DNA from 2 places in the Kocuria sp. KD4 genome. Region 2 is predicted to be linked to the other one. Evidence: predicted binding sites of a transcription regulator. Region 2 holds the regulator's gene; the other holds the start of a gene.
What was found. The regulator HspR, encoded in region 2, represses chaperone genes until heat shock. The targets are predictions, from matches to a motif close to AAGTTGAGTCNNNNNGACTCAACTT.
Positions count from the first base shown of each region.

Region 1 (4,774 bases), 610 kb from region 2:
CCGCGTTCGAGCAGCATGTGTCCGGCGCTCACCAGGGCCTCCGCGGTGTCCTCCGCGACGAGCTCGAGATCGAGCACCTCTTCGTGGCTGATCTTGAGCACGTCCACGTTAGCCGCCACGGCCGCCAGTGCGGGCTTGCCGCTGAGGTCCGCGACCACGGTGGTCCCGGCATCCCGCGTGTCCTGGATGAGGCGGCCGAAGAACGACGCCGGCACCACGTCCCCGGGTTCGGCCCCGGTGACCGTGAGGACGTCCGAGGCGAGCGCGTCCACGAACGCCGTGCCGTAGAGATCGTCCAGTTCATGGCGGGAGAGCTCCGGGGGCGGCATATGGGCCACGGTCTCCCGGTCCTCACCGCGCAGGTCGTAGACGTATCCGCCGTTGCCGTACCCGTAGCGCACAGCATTGACCTGCATGCCCAACCCGTCCAGCATGGTGCGGATCAGCGAGCCCAGTTCCCCGCCGAACGGCCCGCTCACGGACACGTCCGCCCCCAGCGACCCGGCCATCCGGGCCACCCACAGCCCCTGCCCGCCGGGGTGCATATGCACGTCCGACTCGTGGGAACTACGGTTACGATGCGCAGCCGGTTCCGTGATTTCCGTGATCAGCAGCGGAGTGGGAACCAGGATGGAGATACGCGGCTTGGGGCCGGGGCGGGTCTCGGTCACGAACGAAAGCTACATGACACGGGCGCTGGTGAACAGCACACCAAGGTGTCACCATGGTGGGATGAACGTCACCGCACCGGTTCGTATCGTGGAAGGTCAGGCCGCCAGTGAGCACACGCTGCGCGCCCTGAGCGCGTACTTCAGCGAGTTGAACAACCGGATCGACGGCGGTTTCGATCCCGAACTCACCGAGGTCACCGCCCCGGAGGACGTCACTCCGCCGCACGGGGATTTCTTCCTCATGACGGATTTGGTCACGGGCTCGGTCATCGCGTGCGGCGCGGTGCGCAAACTCGACGATGACCGCGTGGAACTGCGCCGGATCTGGGTCACCCCGGAACACCGCGGACAGGGCCACGCGCGCACCCTGGTGCGGGCACTCGAGAACAAGGTGCGCGCTTTCGGCGCCACCACGGCCGTGGTCTCCCTCAACGAGGAGATGACCGAGGGGATCGCGATGTTCCGCAAGCGCGGCTACGAGCCCGTGGATTCCTTCCACGACGCCACCACGGCCTCGGTCTTCCTGGCCCGCCAGTTGTAGACCCACCGATCGCAGGCCAGCAGTCACAAACCCGCAGGGTATGAGCCCGCCGAGCGGTGAACCTCAGTCGCGGGCCTCGCGCGTCTTCTTCCGGTTGGCCTTGTCGATCGCCTCGACCAATTCGTCCTTGGTCATGTCCGAGCGTCCCGTGATGTCCAGTTCCTGGGCGAGTTCGTACAGGTGCTCCTTGCTGGCATTAGCGTCCACCCCGCCGGCGGTGTCCTCCGCGTTCAGACCGCCCTTCTCGGCGCTGTCGTCCGAGGGCCCGTTGTGCTCCTTGGGCTCCCAGTGGTCCCCGACCTTCTCGTGGGTGTGCTTGACGGCCGACCACGCGGTGCGCGCCGCCCGAGCGTCGTCGTGGTATTCCTCCTGCGCCGAGTCGTAGGTCTGCGCGAACGTGTCCTGTGCCTTCTCGTCCGAGCGTTGCAGCGTGGACGGGATCTCGTCCTGACGCGCGTGGCCGTTCTTCTTCGCCTTGGGCACGGGGGCCTCCTCAAAGCGTTCGGGTGTCACTGGTGACTCGATCCTACGCGCCGCCGACGCCGCTGCGACAGGCCCGCCCGCTGCTTGAGTCAGTGCCACTCAGCTTTCGTGCGTCAGTGACTAGCACTTCCGCCGACAGCCTGCTATATTAAACGTTGTTGAGTCACAGAGACTCAAGAAACGTGATGGCACCACGCGGGTAATCGACCGGATCGCGGGGCACAGCACGTGGGTGCCGCAGAGTGAAGGAGTAATCGTCATGGCTACATTCGACCCGTTCTCCGAGGTCCAGAACTTTGCCAACCAGGTCCTCTCCGGCCGCAACGGCCTGGAGCAGATGCCCATGGACCTCTACCGTCAGGGCGCCAACTATTACCTTGCCGCGGACCTGCCGGGCATCGATCCCACGAGCGTGGACGTGGACGTGGACGGTCAGCTGCTGACCATCCGTGCGCAGCGTCGTCTGCCCTCCGCGGAGAAGGACACCAAGTGGATCGTGCGCGAGCGCCGCAGCCACTCGTTCGTCCGCCAGCTCAACCTGGGCCAGGGCATCGACACGGAGAACATCACCGCCGCGTACGACAACGGCGTGCTGACCGTGACCATCCCCGTGTCCCCCAAGTCCCAGCCGCGCAAGATCCAGGTGGCCACCGGCCAGGAACACCACGACAACGTGGTCCTGGAGCACGACAAGGGCTCGGACGAGGACCGCTCGCAGAACGTGCAGAAGGACTCCGAGGGGTCGCAGGACTGAACAGGGCCGATCAGGACCGGCCCTTCACCGGCGCTGACCGGCGAATCCACCCGGTCGGAACAAGCCTGCTCAATCGGGGGCTCACCGCCCCATGACATGACTGTGCCCCGCAGGTCACCCTGCGGGGCACAGTCATGTTCACGACGGGGTCAGCGGTTCATCCACCGCACCACGTGGTCGAGGTCCTCGGACGCGCGGGAGGACCAGACCATGAGCGCGTACACGTGCGGTCCGCCCTCGCAGACCACCGCGGTAGTGTCGACGTTTGCTCGCACCAGCTCGGCCACGAACTCCATGGTGTCCGGGTAGAGCATGTCCCGGTCACCCTGCAGCACGAACGTGCGGGGCAGTCCGCGCACGTCGCCGAACGCGGGGCTCACCATGGGGTCGGTGACGTCCCGTGTGCCGGCCCACCAACGAGCGGCGGCCCGAGCGCCGTCGGTACCGAGCATGTGGTCCGCGTCCCGGTACGCCTCGATCTGGGGGTTCGTCACCGTGGTGTCCACCCACGGGGCCATGAGGATCAAACCCGCCACGCCGAGATCGTCCGCGTCCCGCAGTCGCATGGCCTGGGCCAACGCCAGACCACCGCCGGCGGAGTCGCCCGACAGGAAGACGCGCGGGCCGAACGAACGGGCCAGGTCCCACACGCCGTCGGCGAGTTCGAGCGCCTCGTCCACCGTGTGATCGGGGGCGAGCCCGTAGCCCGGCACCACCACGGTGACCCCGGTGCGCTGCATCAGGGCGTCGATCCAGCGCCAGTGCACCGTGGTCATGGGGTTCACGTACGCGCCGCCGTGCCAATGCACGACCACCGGGGCGTCCGCCCGGGTGATGGCCGCCTTGGGCCGCGCGACGATGACCGGGTACCCGGCCACCATGACCTTCTCGAAGCTCGCGCGCTTGTGCATCGCCTTGTGCGGTGCCGCTTCCTCGCCGCGCACGGCCAGGGACTCGAGCAGCTTCTCCTCGGAATCCAGCACGTCCGGGAGCACCCGCAACGCCTGGTTCGTGGCGCGCAGCACCGGGTCCGCGGCGCGCACGATCACGTCCGCGGACGGCTTGGCGGCCCGGTCCTCGGCGATGCATGTGCTCGTGGAAGCCGCCGCGTGCCGACCGCGACGCCGCTGGGTCCCCGCGGTTCCGGGCGTTGCGGTGTCTTCGCGGGAGCCCCCATTCTCGGCAGCGCCCGCGGGCTCACCGCGGCGCTGGGCGTCATCGGCCACGGCACCGAGAGGGGTCCCGGTGGCATGGTGCTGCCCGGCCGAGCGGCGCTCGGATCCCCGGTGGTAGGTGGCACGGTGATCGGCCGCGGTGCGGTGGTTCCCGACATGACCGTGGGTCCGCTCGCCGGCCCCGGCACGGTGACCGTGCGACGTCGTCCGACCGGAAACACCGGCCGCACCCGCGGCGCCGGCCGCACCCGCGGTGGCCACGGCGGCGGTCGCGGCGTGCTGCCCGTGACCGGACTTTCCCCGGCGCTTCCCGGACACCGCGCGATGGCGACCGGTGACGGGGGCGGACCCGGCGGCGTCGCCCTCGGAGACCGTGCCGGACTGCCCGGCACCCTGCACGGCGAGGGACTCACCTTCGACGTCCACGTGCGGGAGGATCTTGTCCAGCCAGCGCGGGAGCCACCAGGCCTTCTCGCCCAGCAAACGCATCACCGCGGGGATCAGGAGCATGCGCACCACGAACGCGTCCAGGAGAACGCCGATCGCGAGTGCGAAGCCGATGGGCCGGACCATGGCCATGTCCGCGAAGATGAAGCCCGCGAACACGGAGATCATGATGATCGCCGCGGCGGTGACCACGGAGCGGCCCGCCTTGAAGCCATAGACCACGGCCTGGCGCGCGGGGTGCCCGTGGGCGTAGGCCTCGCGCATCCCGGAGACCAGGAACAACTGGTAGTCCATGGCCAGGCCGAACAGGATGCCGATCATCAGCGTGGGCAGGAAGCTGAGGATGGGCCCGGGATCGTGCACGCCGAACACGGCGCCACCCCAACCCCACTGGTACACGGCCACCACGGCACCGAAGGCCGCGAGCACGGAGAGCAGGAAGCCCAGCGTGGCGATCACCGGGACCAGGATGGAGCGGAAGACCATGAGCAGCAACAACAGCGAGATGACCAACACGACGCCCAGGTAGAGGGGCAGTTTCTCGCCCAGCAAATGGGAGACGTCGATGTTCGCCGCGGTGGTGCCGGCCACGCCCACGTGGACGTCCTCATTGGCCTGGAGATCGCCGTTGAGGTCCCGGATGTTGTTGACGAGTTCCTCGGTCGCGGCGTCCGCGGGTCCCGAGGAGGGGATCACCTGGATC
Region 1 covers NZ_CP050449.1:2,664,847-2,669,620, forward strand. Annotated here, with positions in the region: gene HBK84_RS11900 (1-phosphofructokinase family hexose kinase) at 1-671, opposite strand, end outside; gene HBK84_RS11905 (GNAT family N-acetyltransferase) at 733-1,212, shown strand; gene HBK84_RS11910 (ChaB family protein) at 1,276-1,695, opposite strand; gene HBK84_RS11915 (Hsp20/alpha crystallin family protein) at 1,955-2,449, shown strand; gene HBK84_RS11920 (MMPL family transporter) at 2,599-4,774, opposite strand, start outside.
Region 1: the regulator HspR is predicted to act here: its motif matches at 1,777-1,801, upstream of HBK84_RS11915 (Hsp20/alpha crystallin family protein).

Region 2 (4,774 bases):
CGAGCGCCTCGAGGACCTGCGTCGGCTGCAGGCGGAGTTCGTGAACTTCAAGAACCGCACCGCGCGGGAGAAGGATCAGCTGCGGGACTTCGTCTCCGGCGAGATGATCACCGCGCTGTTGCCGGTCCTGGACGACGTCGACGCCGCTCGCAAGGCCGGGGACCTCGAGGACGGCCCGTTCGCCGCGATCGCGACCAAGCTCGAGGACGCCCTGGGCAAGAAGGGCCTCACCCGGATCGGGGAGGTAGGGGAGGTCTTCGACCCCACCGTCCACGAGGCCGTGCTGCAGCAACCCACCGACGAGGTGGAACCGGACCACGTGTCCATGGTGCTGCGCTCGGGCTTCCGAGTGGGCGCTCGAGTGGTCCGGGCGGCCCAGGTGGCCGTGGCCACGAAGCCGTAACGCAAGAAATTCCTCGGGGCGGGTCCACATGACGGGACCCGCCCCGAGCCACACAGGGAAGTACCAGGAGGAAGGAGGCGTCATGGCCAGTCAGGACTGGATCGACAAAGATTTCTACACTGTCCTGGGCGTCTCCAAGGACGCATCCCAGGCGGACATCAAGAAGGCTTACCGCAAGCTGGCCCGCAAGTACCACCCGGACCAGAATCCGGGGGATGCGGCCGCGGAGAAGAAGTTCAAGGACATCACCGAGGCCAATTCGGTGCTGTCGGACCCCGAGGAACGCAAACAGTACGACGCGATCCGGGCCATGGGTTCCGGGGCGCGGTTCACCGCCGGTGGCCCCGGTGGTGCGAGCAACGCTGGTGGCGCCGGGTTCGAGGACCTCTTCGGGGGTCTGTTCAACGGCGGCGGTGGCCGCAGGAGCTACTCCACCTCCGGGGGTGGCGGGTTCGAGGACCTGTTCGCGCAGTTCGGCGGCCAGGGCGGCAATTCGCGGTTCGGCGGGGGCTTCAGTGGCGGCCAGGGCGGATTCGGCGGAGGTCAGGGCGGATTCGGTGGCTACCAGGCACCGCCCGCCAAGGGTGAGGACATCCACACCACGACCACGATCCCGCTGCGTTCCGCGTACAACGGCACCACGGTGAAACTGCGCCGGGGCAACGGCCAGTCCACCACGGTGCGCGTGCCCAAGGGCGTCAAGGATGGGCAGCGATTGAAGATCGCGGGCAAGGGACATTCTGGGCCCGGTGGCCACGGGGACCTGTTCGTGACCGTCAAGGTCAAGGAGCACCCGTTCTTCACCCGCGAGGGCCAGGACGTGCACGTGGACATCCCGGTGACCGCTGCGGAGGCCGGACTCGGGACCACCGTGCAGGTGCCCACGCTGGACGGGGGCCACGTGACCGTGCGGGTCCCCGCGGGGACGTCGTCCGGGCACCGGATGCGTGTCAAGGGCAAGGGCTTCACGTCCGGGTCCACCACGGGCAACATGATCGTGACGGTGCAGATCCAGTTCCCGGCAGACCTGGACGATGCCGCACGGGAAGCACTGCAGGAGTTCGCGCGGGCCACCGAGGACTTCGACCCCCGCGCGAACCTGAGCGAGGAGGCGGCGCTCTGACATGGCCATCGACTTCACCCAGCCAGTGTTCGTGATCTCGGTGGCCGCGGAGCTCGCGGACATGCACCCCCAGACCCTGCGCCAGTACGACCGCATGGGTCTCGTGACCCCGTCCCGGGCCTCCGGGCGGGCCCGCCGGTACTCCCAGCTGGACGTGCAGAAACTGCGTCAGATCCAGGAGCTCGCCCAGGAGGGCGTGTCCCTCGAAGGGGTCAAGCGCATCATCCAGCTCGAGAACCAGGTGCAGGCGCTGCAGACCCGGGTCACGGAACTGTCCGAGGAACTCGAACGGGAGCGCCGGGCGCGGCAGGAGCGGGACATGATCTTTACCGCCGGTTCCGCCGGGGATGTGGTGCGTATGGCCCGTGGCACCCGGCGCTCACCCCGCAAGGTGTCCCAGGCGCTCATGCTCTACCGCCCGGCCAAGCCCGAGGCTGCGGCCACCGGCCGGGACGCCATACTGGGCCGGGATACGGCCCCGGGCTGGGACGCGGCGTCCGCGCGGCGGGATGCGACGTCGTCGTCGACCACGAAGCGGCGCGGCTCGCAGAAGTAGACGACCCGCGAACGGCGAGATCCCCGCGGCTCCTCTCGGGAGGGGCCGCAGGGATCTCGTCATCCGGGGGTACCGCGAAGGACTACTCCTGGATCGTGTTGCCGTCGAAGAAGTCGTCCGTGGTGGCGTTGGGGTGCTTGGCCAGCGGGGTCACCTTGACGTTCATGTATGCGAACATGGGGAACCCGGACAGGACGGTCTGCAGCTCGTCGTTGTCCTCGACGTCGTAGATCGAGTAGTTGGCGTACTCGCCCACCACGCGCCAGATGCCCTTCAAGACACCCGTGCGCTGGAGTTCACCGGAGTAGGCCTTCTCGCGGTGCTGGTAATCAGCCTTGGTCTCGTCGGTCATCGATTCCGGGAAGACCACGTCCATGCGAGCCAGGAACAACATGCGGGGCTACTTTCTCTCGGGGTCCGTGGAGGGTGCGTCGGGTTCCACCCTAGGCGCTGCCGCGCGCTCGCCGGGGTGTACGACGTCGTGCGAATCGGTGAACTCGCCCGTCTCGTAGTCGTAGGCCACGGGGTTGCCGTCCTCGTCCGTGCGCCGGTACCACTCGGTGACCTCCGGGGCGCTCGAGTCGAAGTCCGCGCCCGCCGCCCACTTGCTGTCCGGGGCGCGTTCCACCGAGAACGTGAAGTCGTCCCCGTACTCGTCGATGCCGTGGCGTACGGACTTGTCCACGGCCCAGCGCGAGTACTGCTCGCGGATGACCATGGGGTCCCGGCGCAGGTCCTTGTGGAAGGCCACGGCCATGACGAACATGATCAGCGTGAACGGCAGGGCCGTGACGGTGATCAGGTTCTGCAGACCCGTGAGTGCGTTCTGTCCGCCGATCAACAACATCACCACGGCGATCCCGGCCATGCACAGTCCCCAGAACACGGTGATCCGCCGCTTGGGGTTCGGGTTGCCCCGCTGGGACATCTGGGACGTCACCACGGAGGCGGAGTCCGCGGTGGTGATGAAGAAGATGGCCAGCATGAGCACCACGATTCCCGCCATGATGCCGGCCGCGGGCATGCCGTCCAGGACGGTGAAGAAGATCTCTTCCGGGGCCGGCAGGGTCTGCGCGGTGCCGTCCGGGGCGATCGCGTGGTCCTGCATCTGCTGGTGGATGGCGGTCCCGCCGAGCACCGTGAAGGCCATCACCACGATGGACGAGGGGATGAACAGCACCCCCAGGATGAACTGGCGGATGGTGCGGCCCCGGGAGATCTTGGCCACGAAGACCCCCACGAAGGGTGCCCAGGAGACCCACCAGGCCCAGTAGAACGTGGTCCACGAGGACAGGAACGCCTGCATCTCGGGGCCGTCCGACATGGACGCGGACAGCATGGTGGGCAGCTCGGCGAAGTACGTGACGATCACGGAGGGCACGAAGTTGAGCAGGAACGTGGTGGGTCCCAGGACGAAGAAGAACAGTGCCAGACCCACGGCGAGGACCATGTTGATGTTGGACAACCATCGGATCCCGCGGGCCACGCCCGAGACCGCCGAGGCGATGAACCCCGCGGTGAGCACCGCGATGATGACGACCGCCGCGGCGTTGCCCGAGGGGCCCAGACCCGTGAAGATCTCCACACCGCGCCCGATCTGCAGGGCACCGATGCCCAGGGACGCCGCGGTGCCGAACAGGGTGGCCAGGATCGCCAGGATGTCGATGATCCGGCCGGCCAGGTTGTCGGTGTTGCCGTTGTGGAAGAACGGTGCGAACACGGAACTCATGAGTGGAACGCGTCCGCGCCGGTAGGACGTGTAGGCCACCGCCACGCCCACGAGACCGTAGATGGCCCACGCGTTGAGCCCCCAGTGCAGCGCGGCCTGCGCGGAGGCCTTCTTCATGGCGTCCACCGTGCCGGGGTCCGCGGAACCCGGGCGCGGGGACAGGAAGTAGGTCATGGGCTCGAAAGGGCCGAAGAAGATGATCCCGATCCCGATCCCCGCCGCGAACAGCATGGCCGCCCACGACGCCGTGGAGTACTCGGGCCGGTCCCCGTCCAGGCCCAGCGGGATCCGCCCGTAGCGGGACACCGCGATGTACAGCAGGTAGAGCAACAGCCCGATCGCCAGGACGTTGAACGCCCACCCCATGTTGAGCATCGTCCAGTTCAGCGCCGCACCGGACACGGCCGTGAGTGACGCGGTGTCCACGACACCCCACCCGATGAACGCGACGATCAACCCGCCGGCCACGCCCACCACGATCTTGTCGATTCCGTAGCGCACCTTCTGGTCCTCCACGGACACGCCCGGCACCACGGCCGGGTGGATGTTGTGGGGGTAGTTGATCTCGTCGAGGAACGAGCGCGTGGCGTCCTTGCGGTTCGCCGGTTTGCGGGCGCCCCCGCGTGGCGAGGGCTCGGGCTCCGCGTCCGACGGGTGGGACGGTCGTGTACTGGAGGACACCGGGACTCCTGCGGGTCGGTCGGTCAGGGACCTTCCCACAGTAGGCCCCCGGACCGGTTCGCCCCGGGTCCGGCTAACGACGGCGGTAGGTCAGGTCCCGCGGGATCCGCCCGGCTTCCGTGGCTTTGCGTTCGAAACTCGTGAGGATCCGGCCCTCCCAGCGCGGGGCCCACCCGGCGTCCGGGTGCTCGTCGTCCGCGAGCGGACCCGGATGCACGTTCTCGAAGTCCGCGTCCGCGTCGTCCAGGACCTCGCGCATCACCACCGCGTACTCCTGCCAGT
Region 2 covers NZ_CP050449.1:470,335-475,108, forward strand. Annotated here, with positions in the region: gene HBK84_RS02125 (nucleotide exchange factor GrpE) at 1-403, shown strand, start outside; gene HBK84_RS02130 (J domain-containing protein) at 486-1,526, shown strand; gene HBK84_RS02135 (heat shock protein transcriptional repressor HspR) at 1,528-2,082, shown strand; gene catC (muconolactone Delta-isomerase) at 2,165-2,476, opposite strand; gene HBK84_RS02145 (BCCT family transporter) at 2,483-4,492, opposite strand; gene trmB (tRNA (guanosine(46)-N7)-methyltransferase TrmB) at 4,566-4,774, opposite strand, start outside.